2 regions of the Paenibacillus sp. FSL K6-0108 genome follow, and region 1 is predicted to be linked to the other one. Evidence: predicted binding sites of a transcription regulator. Region 1 holds the regulator's gene; the other holds the start of a gene.
The links. The regulator CtsR, encoded in region 1, represses protease genes until heat stress. The targets are predictions, from matches to a motif close to ATGGTCAATAAAGGTCAAACA.

Region 1 (11,393 bases):
TCAAATTGATCCACCAGGTTATGGATAATGACATTCGGCAAGCGGGGGATCTTATTTAATACCCGATATCCGCGAGGTGCAACCGAATCTTCGGATGTAGCAGCTGAAGAAGGATATCCCAGCAAACGTACGATATGATGTGCATCCAGCAATTCATCGTCCGACAATCTTTTCAGGCCTACAATAATCTCGCGAATTTTCTCATCACTATCATCACGGGCATAGTCCTTATACAGCAACCAGGCTTCTTCCTCCGTTGTACCGACGAGTTCCTCCATCTGCATGGAGATCAGACGTCCCTCGTTGCCGAGTTCATGAATATAACGTTTGATTTCCGTTTTGATACGCATCACCATTTCCGTACGCTGAATGACATTGACTACCTCAGGAATTGTCACCAGTTCCTCGAACTCGGAAGCACTTAGATTCGTAAGGGACTGTGTCAATACTGCCTTGTATTTCTCCAGGGTTTGAATCGCTTGATTCGCTTTGGTCAAAATAACCCCGATTTCTTTGAGGGAATATCTAAGCGTTCCCTGATACAAGGTAATAATATTCCGACGTTGCGATATGGATACGACCAATTTGCCCGTTTGCTTCGCAACACGCTCTGCCGTCCGGTGACGAATCCCTGTCTCAGATGAAGAAATGGATGAGTCAGGAATGAGCTGAGTGTTGGCATATAGAATACGCTTTAAATCCTCGCTAAGGATAATGGCACCGTCCATTTTGGCGAGTTCATACAGATAGTTCGGGGAGAAATCACAGTTAATTGAGAATCCTCCGTCCACCACTTCCATCACTTCAGGGCTGTATCCTACAACCAGCAGTGCACCCGTCTTAGCACGCAGCACGTTCTCCAGACCTTCGCGGAAAGGTGTACCTGGTGCGATCAGCCTTAACAATTCGTTCATATTATCCAGTTGGCTCGAATCCTTCATCTTGTTATGCCCCCTAATCTAAAGCAACCGCTAGTGCATCTGCCACGGTATTCACACCGATCAGTTGTATCCCGCGAGGATGTTTCCAGCCCTTTAAGCTTTTTTCTGGTAAAATAACACGCTTAAAACCCAACTTTTGGGCTTCTTTTACACGTTGTTCAGCCCGTGAAACGGCCCGAACCTCACCCGTCAAACCGATTTCGCCAAAGATGACGTCATCCGGCTTGGTCGGTACGTCTCTCAAACTGGATGCGATGCTGATCGCAACAGCCAAATCTACTGCCGGCTCATCTAATCTCACACCACCAGCTACGTTCAGATAAGCATCCTGCGTTTGCAAGAACATGCCCATCCGTTTCTCCAGTACCGCAATAATCAGGTTTAATCGATGGAGATCTACCCCTGTTGCCATACGCCGGGGAGAAGGGAAATGTGTGGTTGAAATCAATGCCTGCAATTCCACAAGCAGAGGACGTGTGCCCTCCATGCTGGCAACTACGGTAGAACCCGCTACACCCAGTGGACGTTCTGACAAAAAGAGCTCGGAAGGGTTGCCTACTTCACGAAGTCCATCTTCGCCCATTTCAAAAATGCCAATCTCATTGGTCGAACCAAAACGGTTCTTTACCGCACGTAAAAGGCGATACGTATGATGCCGCTCTCCTTCAAAATAAAGAACACAGTCCACCATATGTTCCAACATACGTGGACCGGCAATGGCGCCTTCTTTCGTAACATGCCCCACAAGCACAGTTGCAATGCCTCGCCCTTTGGCGATCCGCATGAACCGTGACGTACATTCCCTTACCTGAGCTACACTGCCAGGTGCACTGGTGACTTCTGGCAGATATACGGTCTGAATCGAGTCGATGACAAGAAAATGCGGCTGGATCTGCTCCACCGCTTCCTCGACCCGCTCCATATTTGTCTCACATAGTACATATAACTCAGGAGACAGCGCACCCAGACGGTCAGCCCGCAATTTTGTTTGCTTAACTGATTCCTCGCCTGAGACATATAACACGCGCAAACCTGAATGAGTCAATGCATGAGAGGTTTGCAACATCAATGTTGATTTTCCGATTCCGGGGTCTCCGCCCACCAGAACGAGAGATCCTGGAACAATTCCGCCGCCCAAAACACGGTTCAGCTCTTCAATTCCAGTCTGTACACGCGGTTCCTGACCGCTATCTATATCTATGATGGGAAGTGGCTTATCTTTACTCTCAAAAAGAGGTGAATTTCTCCCTTGTGTTTTGACCACCGTTTCGATTTCTTCCACCATTGAATTCCAAGACTGACAACCCGGACATTTGCCGTACCATTTGGGGGCTTCATAGCCGCATTCCGTACACTGAAACTTGGTTTTAACTTTGGCCACTTCAGCACTCCTAGGATTTATTTTATAACAGCATTTTGCATTTTTCGACGAATTTTGCCCTCAACTCCCTGACGTGCAGGGTTACTAAAAGTTTACCATTGTTTGAGATTTTTCGTAAAGGATTATCGCAAACTTTACACATGTTCATAGCCAATTCAACGTTTGTTTTCTGGTAAACATCTGTTTTAGGTCTATGACTGGCCCAAAACACAAAAATCCTTCCCGACAAAGCCAGGAAGGATTTTTGTTTTATACATTAAACTCAGTATCACCAGCTATTCACTAGTTAGTGTCAGTTATTTCGTTTCGATTTCCTCAGTGGAAGGAACAACAGCATCTTTTTTCGTTACAGACAACGCTCCGTTCTCTTCATCGATGAGCAGCGAATCACCTTTAGTTACGTTACCGGTGAGCAACTCTTCAGACAATTTGTCTTCGATATGCTTCTGGATCGCCCGACGAAGCGGACGTGCACCATAGGCTGGATCAAAGCCTGCTTTGGCAAGGAAAGCCTTGGCATTGTCCGTAAGCTCGAAGTCAACCTCATACTCACGCAGCCGTTTGCGTAGCTCTTCACTCATAAGCGAGACAATTTCAGCAATGTGTTTCTCTTCAAGAGAGTGGAACACTATAATTTCATCAATCCGGTTAAGGAACTCAGGACGGAAGCTTTTCTTCAGCTCATCCATTACTTTCCCCTTCATGTTATCGTAATCCGCACCTGCATCCACTACTGCTGTAAAGCCCAGTGTAGAGTTACGTTTGATCGCTTCTGCACCCACATTGGATGTCAAAATGATCAGCGTATTCCGGAAGTCTACGACGCGACCTTTGGAGTCGGTCAGACGACCATCCTCAAGCACTTGCAGCAAGATGTTGAATACTTCCGGATGTGCTTTCTCGATCTCATCGAGCAGGACCACGGAGTAAGGTTTACGACGAACTTTCTCTGTCAGCTGTCCACCTTCTTCATAGCCCACATATCCCGGAGGCGCTCCGACAAGTCTTGAAGTGGAATGCTTCTCACCATACTCGGACATATCAATCCGGATGACTGCATTTTCATCGCCGAACATGGCTTCTGCAAGAGCACGAGCCAGCTCGGTTTTACCTACCCCGGTAGGACCCAGGAAGATAAACGAACCCATCGGACGTTTCGGATCTTTAAGTCCAGCACGAGCACGACGAACTGCACGACTGACGGACTTCACAGCCTCATCTTGGCCAATGACACGTTCATGAAGGATAGACTCCAGGTTCATCAAGCGTTGTGTTTCTTCTTCTTTCAGCTTGTTTACCGGAATTCCAGTCCAGTTGGCTACCACTTGTGCGATATCCTCAGGGGTTACTTCAGAATCCGTGCGACCTTGTTTTTCTTTCCATTGGTTCTTCGTTACATCCAGCTCTTCACGGATTTTTTGTTCCGTATCACGCAGAGCAGCTGCTTTTTCGAACTCCTGACTTTGAACCGCTGCGTCTTTTTCCTTGCGGATATCTTCGAGACGGCTTTCCAACTGTTTGAGGTTTGGTGGGATCGTGTAAGAGTTCAATCTTACTTTGGAACCCGCCTCGTCAATCAGGTCAATCGCTTTGTCTGGCAGGAAACGGTCTGTAATGTACCGGTCAGACAGTTTAACCGCCTGAACAATCGCTTCATCCGTAATTTTCACCCGGTGATGCGCTTCATAACGGTCACGCAAACCGTGTAAAATCTGAATTGCTTCCTCAGGAGAAGGCTGATCCACTGTAATTGGTTGGAAACGACGCTCCAGGGCAGCATCTTTCTCGATATATTTGCGGTATTCATCCAGTGTTGTCGCACCGATGCACTGCAATTCTCCACGGGCCAAAGCCGGTTTCAAAATGTTCGAAGCATCAATTGCGCCTTCGGCACCGCCTGCACCGATCAGAGTATGCAATTCGTCGATGAACAGGACGATGTTACCCGCTTGACGAATCTCATCCATAATTTTTTTCAGACGATCTTCAAATTCACCGCGATATTTTGTACCTGCAACAACGGAACCCATATCCAAAGTCATGACACGTTTGTCACGCAAAGTTTCCGGAATTTCGTTGGCGATGATTTTTTGCGCAAGTCCTTCAGCGATGGCTGTTTTACCCACACCAGGCTCACCAATCAGTACTGGGTTGTTCTTGGTACGACGGCTCAATACCTGAATAACACGCTCGATTTCTTTGCTACGTCCAATCACTGGGTCCAGGTTGTTCTCTTTGGCATATGCCGTGAGATCACGCGCCAGACTATCCAGTGTTGGTGTGCTGACATTGGCAGGCGTACCGTTATGACTGGATACGGCTTCACTGCTGCCAAGCAGTTGCAATACTTGTTGGCGTGCTTTGTTCAAACTAATACCCAGGTTGTTCAGCACACGTGCCGCAACCCCTTCGCCTTCTCGAATCAATCCGAGCAAAATATGCTCTGTACCTACATAGGTATGGCCCAATTTGCGAGCTTCATCCATAGACAGTTCAATTACTTTTTTCGCACGAGGCGTATATGCAATGTTCGTAGGTTGCTCTTGGCCACGGCCAATCAGCGTTTCTACTTCATCTTGAATTTTTTCCAATCCGAGTCCCAGGCCGATCAGCGCTTTGGCTGCGATGCCTTCGCCTTCACGAATGAGGCCGAGCAGAATGTGCTCTGTACCGATGTTATTATGACCAAGACGGACAGCTTCTTCCTGTGCCAATGCGAGCACCTTTTGGGCCCGTTCCGTAAATCTTCCAAACATCATATCTCCTGCACCTCCATGGTTTTGGATAAAACGGGGGCTGTTAAAAGGATCCCACCGTATTCTTCATATCATTTTTGTTTGCAGCCGTGCTGCGAATAAAATCATTAAGCATTCATTGATTGAAAATGCTCTATTATATAAAAGCCGCAAATGCGGCGTGAAACCTTTATACACCACTCTTAAACAACCTATGATTGATTGGCTGCATTGATCGTATCACGGATCAACTGCGCCCGATATATGTCACGCTCATCTGTCCGCATGTCTTCCCCAAATGTTTTCTGTAAAAAGCCCGGCTGCGTCATCACATTCAACTCGTTCATCACGGTTATGGACAAGCCGTCCAACAAGCCGAGATCCACACCAAGCCGAACATCAGACAGTCGCTGTGCAGCTTCCTTTGAATCCATAATGGCTGCATGGGACAAAATGCCGTAAGATCGCATAACCCTGTCGGTAATCCGCAGTCTGGAGTCGGTAATTAACCGTTCTCTGGCGGTACGCTCATGCCCAATCATCTGTAACACAACACTATGCAGGTTATCGATGACTTCCTGTTCCGTCTGCCCCAGTGTGATCTGGTTCGAAATTTGGAACAGGTTACCCATGGCCTCACTGCCTTCACCGTAAATTCCCCGTACAGTCAGTCCGACTTGGGAGACTGCGGTTAGAATGCGGCCAATCTGCTGTGTCATCACCAAAGCGGGAAGATGCATCATGACAGATGCTCTTACACCTGTACCTACATTCGTAGGACAACTGGTTAAATATCCTCTGCGGTCATCAAAAGCATAATCCACATGCGCTTCAAAAGCATCATCTATGGCGGAAGCTTTCTCCCAGGCTTCTTTCACCTGGAACCCCGGATAGAGGCACTGGATACGAAGATGATCTTCTTCATTAATCATAATACTGACCGACTCATCCTCACTGAGAATAACAGCACCATTTCTGGATTCGTTCACAAGACTGGGACTGATTAAATGTTTCTCCACCAGCACCCTTTTGTCAAGGTCATCAATATCAATCAGATCCAGGGTATGAAAATCTCCAAAGGCATGAACGTCATCGTATTGAAGTACTTCGCTCAGCTTATTCAGCACTTCTTCCGATTGCTCATTGGAAGCCAGCATCGGAAACGGATAATGCTGCAGGTTGCGTGCGATCCGGACCCGGCTGCTAATGACGATTTCGGAATCAGCCGCATCACTGCGCATCCAGTCGCTAAGCGCTTTCTCTGTAAAGCGCAGATTAGGCATTACGCATCCCTCCTACTCATCACAAACTTTACTCCTCAGCTATTTCTTTTTCAAGTTCCCTGATCTGATCACGAATTTGAGCGGCTTCTTCAAACTCCTCTTGCGTTATGCTCTCCTGAAGATCCCGTTTCAGATCAGCAATTTGTCTTTTGACCTTGATGCGACCACCAGCTCGCGCAGGCACTTTACCCACGTGGGAAGTGCTGCCGTGAACCCGTTTGAATAGCGGGTCCAAACGACTGTCAAAATATTTATAACAAGAACTACAGCCAAAGCGGCCGATTTTACTAAACTGTGAATAGGTCATGCCGCATTCTTCACAACGAAGAGATTGCGCAGGTGGTGCTCCAGCACTGCCATTCTTGCCTGAGGGTTCAAAATCAAGCAGCCCTGACAATAAGTTGTGAATGGAAAATCCGCCTGCTGTTCCGGGAATCATTTCCCCTTTTTCACGAGCACATGACTCACAAATATGGAATTCCGTCTTCTCTCCGTTCACGATCTTCGTGAAATGGAGTGTTGCCGGACGTTTGTTGCATTCTTGGCACAGCACAATGATGTACCCCCTTGATCCCGATAGTTTTCATTTACCGAGCAAAGATATTAACATCGCCTTCAACATTCTGGCACGAATTTGATCCCGGTAAGGAAGTTTGACCAATATAATCTCTCTTGATACAGCTGCTCGCATCAACCCGGCTTCCCTTTTACTCAAGAAACGTGCTTCTTCCAGCTGATAGATCAGACCTTCGGCAGCTGTCTGCCCGATCTCATCACCAATGCTATGGTGCAAATGGTTATGCAGAGCCGAGTGAGCCGGCAATTCAATCCGCTGTATGCGAACATAACCGCCTCCGCCACGTTTACTCTCTACAAGGTAACCTTTTTCGAGTGTAAATCGGGTGCTGATGACATAATTGATCTGTGAAGGCACACATGAAAATTGGTCAGCCAGATCATTACGTTGAATTTCAACCATTCCTTCGGGACTTTCATGCAAAATACTCTTCAGATATTGTTCGATAATATCAGAGATATTACGCATCCACTCATCCTCCACTGTCTGAAACGTTAAGTCAATAAGGACCCACACGCCCCTACAGAGTACACCTTCTCAACCCATTTAACCAATCAAGGAAACAGCGAAACTGATCTTCAACGGTCTTAACAGGAGAGCGAAGGACGCTCGAAGGTCCTTTAATATTGCTTTTATCCGTTGATGTATACTCCCTTTAAAATGGCTCCCACCACCGGATTGCAGAAAGAAAGCTACATAAGTATTTAACCTTTAGTTGACTTTGACTTTCTTTGACTTTATATACATTATAGCATATTTTGTGGTTTTGCCAAGAGGGAGCACTATTCATTTTTTACGATTTTACACGAAATATTCGGCTGACACAAAAAAACCTCTCCAAAAGAGCTGGAGAAGTCCATTTGTCTCATACTAGCAACGTAATGCTATACAAGTTAAGTCTATGAAATTGATACGAACGCTTTCGTGACACTATGAGGATCAGAAAAAATCAAGCAAATACGTTTCACGTTTAGGAACCGCTTGTTCCAAAGCCTTAATCGCTCCTGTCGGTCCTTCAATTCTACCTATTTGAGCCATCTCGGTTGGTCTGCGATACCCCATCAGTATTGCGGTGAGCGCCTGAATGTCTACTTTAACAATATGATCTTGAGCTCCCGGTTCAGATGTCTTCCAAATGGAAGCTGTACCGTTCATCGCCACGTTCAACTGCCACACCCCTTCATTCCATGGTGCATAGGCATCCTCTACCTGGAGAGTAATCTGTAATGGTGAATCTGGGTTCGTAAAAGGATACTGCGAAATAAATTGTTCTACACTCACAATACGTGCCATAAAGAAAGGTACAATTTCCTGCTGAATCCGCGGATTGTCCAATTGAAATGCAAGCAAATCACTGGCTGGTGCCTGTAAAGTGACTTCCTCAATCATGGAATCATGGTTAGCAATAAAGGTCCATAAACCTTGTCTTGCCTCTTCATTCAGATAAATGATCTCTTTAATAGTAAACTTTCTTTCCTTAACCTCATATAAAATATAGCCTTGTGCTTTACCAGCTTCATCATAATATACGGCTTTCTGCCTTGTTCCATTAGTGAGAACCGAATTCTCCCATCTCGCATCATCCCGGATCAAGGTTCCGTTATAGCGCTCAGCGTAGGCACCGTATACTTCCTTGAAAATGCTGAGGCCGGGATTTCCGCGCCGAATCGTTCCAGAGGTTACCTTTTTCGCAGGCAAATGAGCTGTAGGCACTCTATATCGTTTAAACTCAACATACGTTTCCCATCCATACTTCCGATAAAAAGCAAAAGAGAACGGATGCAAAAACGATATACTTTGTTTGTTACGATTCATTTCCTCCAGCGCATGCTTCAACAGCCCAGCTACCCAGCCTTTGCGTCTATATTCTGGCCATGTGGCTACTCCTGCAATACCACCCATCTCGAACGATCTCCCATGAATATAGGTTTGAAAAGGGATAATGTGAAGTTTGGCGCCCAATTGTCCTTCTTCAAATACACCCCATATATCCTGTGAATCAAATTGACTCCGTCGCTTCTCCGTTTGTTCTTCACTCATTACCATTTGAAAAGCATACTCGGAGAGTGCCATAGCTGGCTCAAAATCATCTGCGGTTAATTTCTGAATTTGCATGTCGTCCTGCACCCCGTTCTCTAAGTTATGATATCTTTCAAAATCATGGCCTGATACGTGATGTATGTATCCATTTATGAGTGTGTCAGAGGAACAGGACAAAGTCAAACAAGAGATGCACGAGCATCTCTCAGGGATTAACTTTTTATCATGTAATTTAGTAAAAACACGCAAATAAAAACCACCACCGAATTACATCGGCAGTGGTTCTTTGCTTGGCGACTTCCTACTCTCCCAGGACCCTGCGGTCCAAGTACCATCGGCGCTAGAGGGCTTAACGGTCGTGTTCGGGATGGGTACGTGTGGAACCCCTCCGCCATCGCCACCAAACGAGCATTTGTGCAACAAATGCGTTCGCGTTCCATTCGGTCCGACACGGCTGTGTGGATGAATGGTTCAGCGGTTGTGGAACTGAAAATCATACACACTTTCCGTGATGTACCGATTTTCATTTCAGAGTTTATTCTCTGAAAACTAGATCCGAAACGAAATCTGCGACTTACAACTTGCATATTTGGATAAGCCCTCGACCGATTAGTACTGGTCAGCTCCATGCATTGCTGCACTTCCACCCCCAGCCTATCTACCTCGTCGTCTTCAAGGGGTCTTACATACTGGGAAATCTCATCTTGAGGGGGGCTTCACGCTTAGATGCTTTCAGCGCTTATCCCGTCCGTACATAGCTACCCAGCGGTGCTCCTGGCGGAACAACTGGTACACCAGCGGTACGTCCATCCCGGTCCTCTCGTACTAAGGACAGCTCCTCTCAAATTTCCTACGCCCACGACAGATAGGGACCGAACTGTCTCACGACGTTCTGAACCCAGCTCGCGTACCGCTTTAATGGGCGAACAGCCCAACCCTTGGGACCTACTTCAGCCCCAGGATGCGATGAGCCGACATCGAGGTGCCAAACCTCCCCGTCGATGTGGACTCTTGGGGGAGATAAGCCTGTTATCCCCAGGGTAGCTTTTATCCGTTGAGCGATGGCCCTTCCATGCGGTACCACCGGATCACTAAGCCCGACTTTCGTCCCTGCTCGACTTGTAGGTCTCGCAGTCAAGCTCCCTTATGCCTTTGCACTCTTCGAATGATTTCCAACCATTCTGAGGGAACCTTTGGGCGCCTCCGTTACTCTTTAGGAGGCGACCGCCCCAGTCAAACTGCCCACCTGACACTGTCCCCGCACCGGATTACGGTACCAGGTTAGAACCTAGATACGATCAGGGTGGTATCCCAACGGTGCCTCCACCGAAGCTGGCGCTCCGGCTTCAAAGGCTCCCACCTATCCTGTACAGATCGTACCCAAATTCAATATCAAGCTGCAGTAAAGCTCCATGGGGTCTTTCCGTCTTGTCGCGGGTAACCTGCATCTTCACAGGTATTAAAATTTCACCGGATCTCTCGTTGAGACAGCGCCCAAGTCGTTACGCCATTCGTGCGGGTCAGAATTTACCTGACAAGGAATTTCGCTACCTTAGGACCGTTATAGTTACGGCCGCCGTTTACTGGGGCTTCGGTTCACAGCTTCGGGATTACTCCCTAACCGCTCCCCTTAACCTTCCAGCACCGGGCAGGCGTCAGCCCGTATACTTCGCCTTACGGCTTCGCACAGACCTGTGTTTTTGCTAAACAGTCGCTTGGGCCTTTTCACTGCGGCCCCCTCGTGCTATTCACACTACCGGGGCACCCCTTCTCCCGAAGTTACGGGGTCATTTTGCCGAGTTCCTTAACGAGAGTTCTTCCGCGCGCCTTAGAATTCTCTTCTCGCCTACCTGTGTCGGTTTGCGGTACGGGCACCATCACCTGGCTAGAGGCTTTTCTTGGCAGTGTGAGATCATGACCTTCGCTACTATAATTTTCGCTCCCCATTACAGCCCAGCCTTAACGATGTGCGGATTTGCCTACACATCAGCCTCACTGCTTAGACGGACATCCATCAGTCCGCGTCACTACCCTGCTGCGTCCCCCCATTGCTCATAACGGCTTACGGTGGTACAGGAATTTCGACCTGTTGTCCTTCGACTACGCCTTTCGGCCTCGCCTTAGGTCCCGACTTACCCTGAGCGGACGAGCCTTCCTCAGGAACCCTTAGGCTTTCGGCGGATCAGATTCTCACTGATCTTTTCGTTACTCATACCGGCATTCTCACTTGTATAATGTCCAGCGCTCCTTACGGTACACCTTCAACCCTTATACAACGCTCCCCTACCCCTGATGCAAAGCATCAAGCCATAGCTTCGGTGGTGTGTTTAGCCCCGTTACATTTTCGGCGCAGAGTCACTCGACCAGTGAGCTATTACGCACTCTTTCAATGGTGGCTGCTTCTAAGCCAACATCCTGGTTGTCTGTGCAACTCCA
Region 2 (11,393 bases), 1.1 Mb from region 1:
GGATTCATCCTATACATCAAGGAAGGCGAGAAGATCATTGAGTTGCTCAGTATCATTGGAGCACATCAAGCCCTTTTCAAGTTCGAGGATGTACGTATCATGCGAGATATGCGTAATTCTGTCAATCGAATCGTCAATTGCGAGACGGCTAACCTGAACAAAACGATTGGAGCAGCAGTCAGACAGATCGATAATATCAAATTGTTGCAGAAGGAAGTTGGCCTGGAGTCGCTGCCCGAAAAGCTTCGTGAAGTGGCTGAAGTCAGACTCGCCCATCCGGATATCAACTTGAAGGAAGTAGGCGAACTGCTTAAGGGTACAGTCAGCAAGTCCGGAGTGAATCACCGGCTTCGCAAGATTGATGAGCTGGCAGAAAAGGTTCGTACCGAGCGTTACGTTTAATATTAAGAAGAGGACGGCTCAGGTGTAATGAGGTGATGTAAAAAGGCTAAAATGGGTCATAATAATGACATCCCAATCACCCTGAGTTTTTTCTTCTAGTGTCCTGCTCTGGTTATATGGTATAATGTTATAAATATAATTGTGTATTTAATGTCCAGATTTCATAATAGGGGGTAAGTTTCCATGACAAAGCACCCGGTAGTTGTCCGTTTGAAAACGGGTCTCCATGCCAGACCTGCGGCACTGTTCGTTCAAGAAGCGAATAAGTACTCATCTGAAGTGTTCGTCGAGAAGGACGACAAAAAAGTAAATGCAAAAAGTATCATGGGGATCATGAGCCTTGCAATCAGTACTGGTACGGAAATCCAGATTAGTGCAGAGGGCGCGGACGCCGAACAGGCTGTAAACGCTTTAGTTAGTCTGGTTAGCAAGGAAGAGCTTGAGAACCAATAAGATATGATTTGAACCAATGAAGAAGTCCCGAAAGGGGCTTTTTTGCGTTTTAAGGCTGTCAAGTGCAACATTATGGAATTAAGCCCGTCTGTTAGGTATCAAATCGATTTGAGTTAGAGATGTTAAAACTTGAGGAGGCTAACGTGATGAGTAAATTATGGATGAAACCGCTTGGCGCGGTGATGGTCGCAGGTACATTGCTAGTAGGGGGTACTGCGTGGGTGGCACCTAGTAATTATGCATATGCTGCTGAGGTACAGGGGGTACAGCAAAACATGATTAACGTTGTGGGTACAGGTGAGATTCAGGTAAAGCCTGACATCGCTTATCTTTCCATCGGAGTGAACAGTACGGCAGATACCGCAGCCTCTGCACAAAAAGCGAATGCAGCGAAAATTCAAAAGGTTAGCAATCTGCTGAAAAGTACGTGGAAAATCAGTGCGGATGATATTCAAACCAGCCAGTTCTACGTACAGCCTAACTACACGTATAGCGATAAAGACGGACAGAAGATCAAAGGGTACACAGCTCATCACACGCTTACTGTAACTTACCGGGAAATGGACAAGATTGGTGAACTCCTGGATGCTGCATCTCAAGCAGGTGCAAACAACATTGAAAATGTGCGTTTCACGGTCGAAAAACCGGAGAACTATGAAGCTCAAGTGATTGAGAAAGCTGTTGCTAATGCCGATGTAAAAGCTGGAGCGATTGCAAAAGCAGTTAAACGCCAACTGGGTGCTGTTCTTTCTGTAAGCCAAGGCAACGCTAATGTACCAGTATTCTATGCAAGTGAGTCTCTGATGTCCCAAGCGAAGTCAGAGGCAGATGGCGGTACAGCCATTGAAACGGGTCAGGTTAAAGTAAGCACAACGCTGAATATTACTTATGAAATGAAATAAGCAAAATGATGATTGCCGAAGGTCCGTTAAAGAGATGCTCGGGCGGGCGAAAGGCAATAGTGACAAAGACGTTGTCCAATGGACAGCGTCTTTTTTTGTTGTAAAGGCAAACTTTGATGAAGTTTGAAAAGAAAAGATGAAATATGACGAAATATATTGCTGATATTTGGTATCTTTTTTGTCCATTTGTTCGTAACAAAACCTTCATTATACGCATCTGGATTGAACAACATTGTAACTGGAGCTGTAAACCTTTCCGGAATTGGGTTAATTATAATAAAGAGGTGAGCGTATGAGGCATACGATCAAATCAGGATACATACGCAAAGACACTCAAATTTGAATTCGAGAGAGGAGTTATATATATGACATCATGGAAAAAATGGACTAGTGCACTACTGGCGGCAGGAATTATTGTGGGGAGCGGGGCTGTATGGCAGGATAGTTCCGTACAAGCAGCTTCGGTATCGACAAAAGTGACAACACCTACGGAGGTAACTCTGAAATCGGGAGGCAAAACGCTTACTCAAAAAGGACTCCTTCAAGGTGGCTCTACTTGGGTATCGCTTACTGCGGTGAAAGATGTTGCAGGTGGAAGTTTGAAATATGATGCAAAGGCTAAGGAGTACGCCTTAACGGCAGCTAATAATACGATGACGATCAGCATGATTGATGGGGCACCGAGTGTTAGAATTAACAACTACTACCCACAATTCGAAGCGAAGCTGATTAATGGCCGTTTGTATGTTCCATTTTCTGCAATGAGAGATTATTTGGGTGTTCAGGGCAGCTGGGATGGAAAAGCCAAGACATTAACGCTGAGCAAAGTGAAGCAAAATAGCGTAACGGTCAAAGCGGCAACAGTAAAAGTCAGCATCAAGAACGCTGAAGTCGATATTCAATATCCTCAGGTAAGCGGACTGGCTAACGATAAAGCAGAAGCGGCAATCAATAAAGTGCTCAAAGATGAAGCCAATGCTTTTGTAGCAGATTTCAAAAAACAAACCAAGGAATTAGGCGACGCAGCAGCTAACCGTCCATATGCATTTGAGAGCACTTATGTCGTGACGTACAATGAAAATGGTGTGTTGGGTCTGGTTACTCAGCGTTATGAGGACTACGCTGGTGCACATGGCATGACGACTCGTTCAGGACACACCTTTGCCCTGGATTCTGGTAAGGAACTGAGTCTGGACGATGTGATTCAAAATAACAAAACCGTGCGTGAAACGGTGAGCAAAAAAGTGGGAGATCAGCTTAAAGCTCGCGGTGGATATCTTGAAGGTTATAAAGGTCTGAATAAAGATCAGGATTTCTATGTAACTCCAACAGGTGTAGTTGTATTCTTCCAGTTGTATGAGTACACAGCTTACGCGGAGGGTTTCCCGGAATTCACATTCACATATAAAGAGTTGCTGCCTAAAGGCACAGCGCCATTTAGTGGCTTAACGTCCAGCAAGTAAGAGTATCGGAAGTATCAGTCATTCCTTAAGTAATTCATTGGATATCTTGAACTCTAACGAACCTGTTGCATCTTATAAGGCTAGATATGAGGCTTGGGATATTGTAACGAATCTTAGAGAGGCTATGGAGTGAAAAAACGGGGAAATCGAAAGAAAACGGGCACATTTAGCAACGATAACATTTCTGTGATTCGTTAGAATTCCATTTCGTTGAAATGATGGTCAATAGCGTGTGCTCAGTTCGTCAGATGTGATGTACGTTAATATTAGCTGTGTTCGTGTTGTTGTAGTGTCCGTCTTCACATAGGTTCTAGGGCCATTGTAATGCTATTAGATTTAAACGAATTATGCACTCTTAAATTATCTTCAAAAAAAGGACGCCCTCGTCATATTGACGAGGGCGTCCTTTTTTCATATAGCCAACTCAACTGGTGATGCCATTTGAGTTGGCTATATGGTATATCCGTTTAATTGGCGTTCGCCTCGGCTTAGATGCCTTGGGAACCTACGTTTTCGATAACTTTATCGATGATACCGTAATCAGCAGCTTCAGCAGCACTCATAAAGTAGTCACGATCTGTATCTTTCTCGATACGCTCCAGCGGTTGGCCTGAGCGCTCAGCGATGATGCGGTTCAAGGTATCACGCATTTTCAGGATGCGGCGGGCACGGATTTCGATGTCCGAAGCTTGACCTTGCGCACCACCAAGTGGCTGGTGAATCATGATTTCGCTGTTAGGCAATGCAAAACGTTTGCCTTTGGCACCTGCGTTCAACAGGAATGCACCCATGGAAGCCGCCATACCTACACAAATGGTAGATACATCTGGTTTGATGAATTGCATTGTATCGTAAATCGCCATACCAGCTGTAATGGATCCGCCGGGGCTGTTGATGTATAAGTGAATGTCTTTCTCCGGATCTTCCGCAGCTAGGAACAACATCTGTGCCATGATGGCATTCGCCACAACGTCATTTACATCACTGCCAAGGAAGATGATACGATCCTTCAGCAATCTGGAATAGATGTCATAGGCGCGCTCACCGCGGTTGCTCTGTTCAACGACCATTGGAATATAACTCACGTGAAAAACCTCCTCGGAAATGTAAATGTTAAATTGGTGTTTATATATAAACTGTTACCGTATTACCCACATCATAAACAATTTCAAACAAAAAGTCAAAGAAAGTCAAACTAAGTTTGAAAAAAAAGAAACCTATCCGGTTTCATTGGTTAAAAGGGTTATGAGCTGCTAATTAAGAATGGCGCGCCCGCCAAGAATCGAACTTGGATCTCAGGCTTCGGAGGCCTACGTCATATCCATTGGACCACGGGCGCACATTGATTATTGCTGCAAGCATAGCTGCATAAAAGCAGTTTTGAAATAGAAGTTTCAGAATATGTGACAGCAATAATGATTATAGCTCATGAATAATTGAATTGCAAGCAAATGTTCGCCGTTTTGGTTTGGATTACCCTGAATTGGATCATGATGAAAATAAGTGGATAAAGAATGCAAATAGGTAAATGCTAAAAGAGGTTTTGGACATGCCATATGAAAAACAATAATGAGCAATATGTAGATGGAAATTTCGCTTTGCTTCTATATATGGTATGGAACAGGTTGTTCTCGATCATGGGAGTTTGACATTGTGAAAATAGGCGCGTACAAACGCCTGAAACGTGTCGAATTTACGTTTCGAAACACTTGCATGTCGCGTCAGTTTTAGGTAGAATAGACGTGGGACTTAAAAAGTTAACCCGGGACGTTTTAGGGCCATGAAAGAGAGCTTGGAACGAGAAGCTTGCGGGAGTGGAAAGCATGCGAACGATTTTAGAAGTGCAAAAGCAGCTTCTGCCTGATCTCATGGATGTCTTGAAGAAGAGGTATACGATTCTCCAACAGATCATGTTATCGGATGTGATCGGACGAAGAACGTTAGCCAATTCCATGCAGATGACCGAGCGGGTTCTGAGGGCTGAGACCGATTTGTTAAAGGCTCAGGGACTTATTGAAATTGACAGTGCAGGAATGAAGATCAGTGAGGCAGGGCATGAATTGCTGCAGCAGTTGGAACCCGTCGCCAAAGAGCTGTTTGGATTATCCGAACTGGAAGAACGCATCAAGCAAGCCTACGGTCTGCAAAAGGTAGTTGTGGTTCCTGGCGATTCGGACATTTCTCCATTTGCCAAACGGGAACTGGGCAGAGCCGGAGCGAAGGCTCTGGGTAACATTATGAGTGATAACGATGTTGTCGCCGTTACTGGCGGTTCAACAACGGCTGAAGTCGCTGAGCAGCTGACTCCGCCAACATCGCTGAAAGGTGTCTGGTTTGTACCGGCACGCGGCGGGCTGGGAGAAAGCCTCGAAATTCAGGCCAATACGATTGCATCCACGATGGCAAAGCGGGTAGGAGCCCAATACAAACTCCTACATGTACCGGATTTGCTTAGTGATCATGCCTACGAATCACTAATCCAGGACCCGAGTGTTCAGGAGATTCTGCAGCTAATCCGTAAATCGCGGATCGTCATTCATGGAATTGGTGATGCCGTAGAGATGGCACGGCGCCGCAAACTTGCGACAGAGATCATAGATGAACTTCAGGAGCAAGGGGCCGTATCGGAGTCCTTCGGTTATTACTTTAATGATCAGGGTGAGGTGGTACATACCATGCTTACGCTGGGCATGCGACTACAGGATATTGAACGAACTGATGTCGTGATCGGGATTGCAGGTGGCAAGAGCAAGGCTGCTGCCATACATTCCGTCCTGCGATTTGGTCAGGAAGATATTCTGATTATTGATGAGGCTGCTGCTGAAGTCATCGTCGCTGAAATGGAATAAGGCTTTATTTTGCACCACAATCATTGTTGTCTTGACGGACTTCACCGTCTGTCTTGAATATATAAGCTTCATAAAAAAATCAATCAAAACTTGGGAGGAACTTACTCATGATTAAAGTAGGTATTAACGGTTTTGGACGTATTGGTCGTTTGGCATTCCGCCGTATTCAAAATGTAGAGGGCATTGAAGTTGTAGCAATCAACGACTTGACTGATGCTAAAATGCTGGCTCATTTGCTCAAATATGATACAACTCAAGGTCGCTTCGATGGCGATGTTGAAGTACACGATGGCTTCTTCAAAGTGAACGGCAAAGAAGTTAAAGTATTGGCTAACCGTAACCCAGAAGAACTTCCTTGGGGCGACCTGGGCGTAGATATCGTTCTGGAATGTACTGGTTTCTTCACAACTAAAGAAGCAGCTGAGAAACACTTGAAAGGTGGAGCTAAGAAAGTTGTTATCTCCGCACCAGCTACTGGCGACATGAAAACCATCGTTTACAACGTAAACCATGAAATCCTCGACGGTACTGAAACTGTAATCTCCGGCGCATCTTGCACAACAAACTGCCTGGCACCTATGGCAAAAACACTGCAAGACAAATTCGGAATCGTTCAAGGTTTGATGACTACAATTCACGCTTACACTGGCGACCAAAACACATTGGATGCTCCACACCCTAAAGGTGACTTCCGTCGTGCTCGCGCAGCGGCTGAAAACATCATTCCTAACACAACTGGTGCTGCTAAAGCAATCGGTTTGGTTATCCCTGAACTGCAAGGTAAACTCGACGGTGCAGCTCAACGTGTACCAGTAGCTACTGGTTCCCTGACTGAGCTCGTAACTGTATTGGGTAAAAAAGTTACTGCTGAAGAAGTTAACGCAGTAATGAAAGAAGCTTCCGATCCACAAACTTTCGGATATACAGAAGACGAAATCGTATCTTCCGATATCCAAGGTATCACTTTCGGTTCCCTGTTTGATGCAACTCAAACTAAAGTTCTGACTGTTGGCGACCAACAATTGGTTAAAACTGTAGCTTGGTATGACAATGAAATGTCCTACACTGCTCAACTGGTTCGCACTTTGGAGCACTTTGCAAAAATGATCAAGTAATATCTGCAATAACATAGAGCGGAAACAGATGCTATTGTTTCCGCTCTTTATATATCAATATTTTGCAAATTTCTCAAAAACACCAGGATTGACAAGGGATTTGGGCCCTTGATTGGTCCAACAAATACATGGGTGCGGAGGAAATACAGATGAACAAAAAAAGTGTACGCGATATCGAATTGACAGGAAAACGGGCTTTTGTCCGTGTAGATTTTAATGTGCCGCTCGAAGATGGTAAAATTACAGATGACAAACGTATTCGTGCCACGCTTCCTACGATCAACTACTTGATCGAAAAAGGCGCTAAAGTTATTTTGGCAAGCCACATGGGTCGTCCAAAAGGGGAAGTGGTTGAATCCATGCGTTTGACTCCAGCTGCTGAGCGTTTGTCCGAATTGCTCGGTAAAAAAGTCGTTAAAGCGGATGATTCCGTTGGCGAAACCGTAAAAGCACAAGTCGCTGAACTGAACAACGGCGACGTATTGCTGCTTGAAAACGTTCGTTTCCACGCAGGTGAAGAGAAAAACGATCCGGAACTCGCAAAACAATTTGCTGAACTGGCTGACGTTTTCGTTAACGATGCTTTCGGAGCGGCTCACAGAGCACACGCTTCAACTGAAGGTATCGCTCACTTGCTGCCAGCAGTATCCGGTCTGTTGATGGAGAAAGAACTGGAAGTGTTGGGTAAAGCAATCTCCAACCCTGAGCGTCCTTTCACTGCAATCATCGGTGGTTCCAAAGTTAAAGACAAAATCGATGTAATCGACAACCTGCTTAACATTGCGGACAACGTAATCATCGGTGGCGGCCTGTCCTACACATTCATGAAGGCTCAAGGTCATGAAGTAGGTCAATCCCTGCTGGATGAGTCCAAACTGGATGTTGCTCTGGGCTTTATCGAAAAAGCGAAAAAATTGGGCAAGAACTTCTATTTGCCAGTGGATATCGTGATTTCTGATGATTTCAGTGCGAATGCAAACACGAAGATCGTTGAAGTTGGCGACATTCCTGCAGATTGGGAAGGTATCGACATCGGTCCTAAAACACGTGAGATCTATGCCGACGTCGTTAAAAACTCCAAACTCGTTGTTTGGAACGGACCAATGGGTGTGTTCGAAATTGAACCTTTCTCCCACGGTACTCGTGCAGTAGCGGAAGCTTGCGCTGAGACAGAAGCATACACCATCATTGGTGGTGGTGACTCCGCAGCAGCAGCTGAGAAGTTCAAATTGGCTGACAAAATGGACCACATCTCTACAGGTGGCGGTGCATCCCTCGAGTTCATGGAAGGCAAAGCGCTTCCTGGCGTAGTTGCATTGAACGACAAGTAAGCTTTAAGCTATAGCATGAAGGAGTTGAAAACCATGAGAACACCGATTATCGCAGGTAACTGGAAAATGTTCAAAACGGTTTCCGAATCCAATGACTTCATTCAGGAAGTTAAAGGAAAAGCGGAAGTTGAAGGCGTAGAGACTGTGATTTGCGCACCGTTTACGAACCTGCCATCCCTGGTAGAAGCCGTTAAAGGCACAAACATCAAAATTGGTGCACAAAATCTTCATTTTGAAGACAACGGTGCATTCACAGGTGAAATCAGCGGCGTTATGCTGAAAGACCTGGGTGTGGATTATGTCATTATTGGTCACTCGGAGCGCCGTCAATATTTTGCGGAAACCGATGAGACTGTTAATAAAAAATTGCATGCAGCATTCCGTCACGGATTGACTCCAATCTTTTGCCTTGGTGAGACGCTTGAAGAGCGCGAAGCGAACCAAACAAAAGACGTATGCAAAGTGCAAACGGAAGCTGCTTTTGCAGGTCTGTCCGCAGATCAGGCAGCGCAAGTGGTTATCGCTTATGAGCCAATCTGGGCGATTGGTACAGGCAAGTCTTCCACTTCCCAAGATGCGAATGAAGTTATTGCTTACATCCGCAGCCTTGTGAAAGGTCTGTATGACGAGAAGGTTGCTGACGCAGTTCGTATTCAATACGGCGGCAGTGTTAAACCTGAGAACGTAACAGAATACCTCGGACAAAGCGACATCGACGGCGCGCTTGTTGGCGGTGCCAGCTTGCAGCCGGCTTCGTTCATCGCGCTTGTTGAGGGGGCGAAGTAATGACGGCTCCAAAACCTGTAGCACTGATCATTATGGATGGCTTTGGCCTTCGTAACACGGTGGAAGGCAATGCGGTTGCGCAAGCCAAGAAACCGAACTATGACCGTTTTATGAGCCAATTCCCACACACAACTCTCACTGCTTGCGGTGAAGCTGTAGGTTTGCCTGAAGGGCAAATGGGGAACTCCGAGGTAGGTCACCTGAACATTGGTGCCGGCCGGATCGTATACCAGGATTTGACTCGTATCTCCAAATCGATTCGTGACGGTGAGTTTTTCGATAACGAAACACTCGTTAAAGCTGTTCGCGAAGCGAAACAAAGCGGTAAGAAACTCCACTTGTATGGTTTGTTGTCCGATGGCGGCGTACATAGTCACATCGACCACTTGTTTGCCATGCTGGATCTCGCCAAAAAAGAAGAAATGAATGACGTATACATTCATGCCTTCCTGGATGGCCGTGATGTTATGCCAGATAGCGGTAAAGAGTTCATGCAGAAGCTGATTGCCAAAATCGAGGAAGTCGGTGTAGGACAAATCGCAACGGTTCAAGGTCGCTACTATGCGATGGACCGTGACAAACGTTGGGAACGTGTTGAGAAATCATATCGTGCCATCGTTTATGGTGATGGGCCCAAATATACTGATCCACTCAAAGCAGTTGAAGAATCGTATGAAAAATCGGTATTTGACGAATTCGTTGAACCAACGGTTATCGTTAAAGCGGATGGCCAGCCGGTAGGTTTGGTGGAGAGCGGGGATTCCGTCATTTTCCTCAACTTCCGTCCTGACCGTGCGATCCAACTGTCGCAAGTATTCACGAACCAGGATTTCCGTGGTTTCGACCGTGGTCCGAAGTTCCCTGTGGGCTTGCACTTTGTGTGCCTGACCTTGTTCAGCGAGACTGTTGAAGGTTATGTGGCTTATTCGCCTAAAAACCTCGATAACACGCTGGGTGAAGTTCTGGTACAGAACAATAAGAAACAACTGCGTATTGCAGAAACCGAGAAATATCCGCACGTAACCTTCTTCTTCAGCGGCGGCCGTGATGTTGAGCTTCCAGGCGAAACTCGCGTGCTGATCAACTCACCAAAAGTTGCAACATATGACTTGCAACCAGAGATGAGTGCTTATGAAGTGGCAGACGCATGTGTACGCGAGATTGAAGCAGACAAACACGATGCAATCATTCTGAACTTCGCTAACCCTGATATGGTTGGACACTCTGGCATGCTGGAGCCTACAATCAAAGCGGTTGAAGTAACGGACGAGTGCATGGGACGTGTTGTAGACGCAGTTCTCGCAAAAGGCGGCGTTGTGCTGATTACTGCGGATCATGGTAACGCGGATATGGTGTTTGATGAGCAAGGACGTCCGTTCACAGCTCACACAACGAACCCGGTTCCATTCATCGTTACAGATGCTAATGTTACCCTGCGTGAAGGCGGAATCCTCGCGGATATCGCGCCAACGATTCTTGACTTGATGCAATTGCCTAAACCGGAAGAAATGACGGGAACATCTGTTATTGCTACCCGTAAATAATTAGTTTTAATAGGTTGTTGAATAATACAAAGTGGAACCCGGAACGAAGCAAGCAGAACCGATCTGAAGAAGCGAAGCGTTCGCCTTTATCACATGATTCCAACTTATGGAAATGATTTCAAAGGAATCAGGGGATAACAGCGATCGGAAGATGGTACTGCGTGCGGAGTGGACTGGTGAAACTCAGGCTATTCTGAACGTATTAAAAATAAATTTAAAATTAAAGGAGATTATCACTCATGACTATTATTTCTGACGTGTACGCTCGCGAAGTCCTCGACTCCCGCGGTAACCCTACAGTTGAAGTTGAAGTATACCTGGAGTCCGGCGCAATCGGACGCGCAATCGTTCCATCCGGTGCATCCACTGGTGCCCACGAAGCTGTTGAGCTTCGCGATGGTGACAAATCCCGTTACCTCGGTAAAGGTGTTCTGCAAGCTGTTAAAAACGTAAACGAAACAATCGCTCCAGAAGTAATCGGTATGGACGCATTGGATCAACTGGGTATCGACAAATTGATGATCACTTTGGATGGTACGCCAAACAAA

Region 2: clpP (ATP-dependent Clp endopeptidase proteolytic subunit ClpP) is a predicted target of CtsR. The motif match lies at 4,397-4,417, and genes of this name have one in related genera.

The regions. Positions count from the first base shown of each region.
Region 1 covers NZ_CP150288.1:6,686,580-6,697,972, forward strand. The annotation lists gene disA (DNA integrity scanning diadenylate cyclase DisA) at 1-941, opposite strand, end outside; gene radA (DNA repair protein RadA) at 955-2,322, opposite strand; gene clpC (ATP-dependent protease ATP-binding subunit ClpC) at 2,619-5,081, opposite strand; gene MHB49_RS30600 (protein arginine kinase) at 5,270-6,340, opposite strand; gene MHB49_RS30605 (UvrB/UvrC motif-containing protein) at 6,369-6,893, opposite strand; gene MHB49_RS30610 (CtsR family transcriptional regulator) at 6,924-7,385, opposite strand; gene eis (enhanced intracellular survival protein Eis) at 7,857-9,032, opposite strand; rRNA gene rrf (5S ribosomal RNA) at 9,246-9,362, opposite strand; rRNA gene MHB49_RS30625 (23S ribosomal RNA) at 9,547-11,393, opposite strand, start outside.
Region 2 covers NZ_CP150288.1:180,291-191,683, forward strand. The annotation lists gene whiA (DNA-binding protein WhiA) at 1-402, shown strand, start outside; gene MHB49_RS00865 (HPr family phosphocarrier protein) at 586-855, shown strand; gene MHB49_RS00870 (SIMPL domain-containing protein) at 1,002-1,757, shown strand; gene MHB49_RS00875 (PdaC/SigV domain-containing protein) at 2,123-3,220, shown strand; gene clpP (ATP-dependent Clp endopeptidase proteolytic subunit ClpP) at 3,709-4,305, opposite strand; tRNA gene MHB49_RS00885 (tRNA-Arg) at 4,485-4,559, opposite strand; gene MHB49_RS00890 (sugar-binding transcriptional regulator) at 5,044-6,069, shown strand; gene gap (type I glyceraldehyde-3-phosphate dehydrogenase) at 6,177-7,184, shown strand; gene MHB49_RS00900 (phosphoglycerate kinase) at 7,334-8,515, shown strand; gene tpiA (triose-phosphate isomerase) at 8,549-9,301, shown strand; gene gpmI (2,3-bisphosphoglycerate-independent phosphoglycerate mutase) at 9,301-10,845, shown strand; gene eno (phosphopyruvate hydratase) at 11,085-11,393, shown strand, end outside.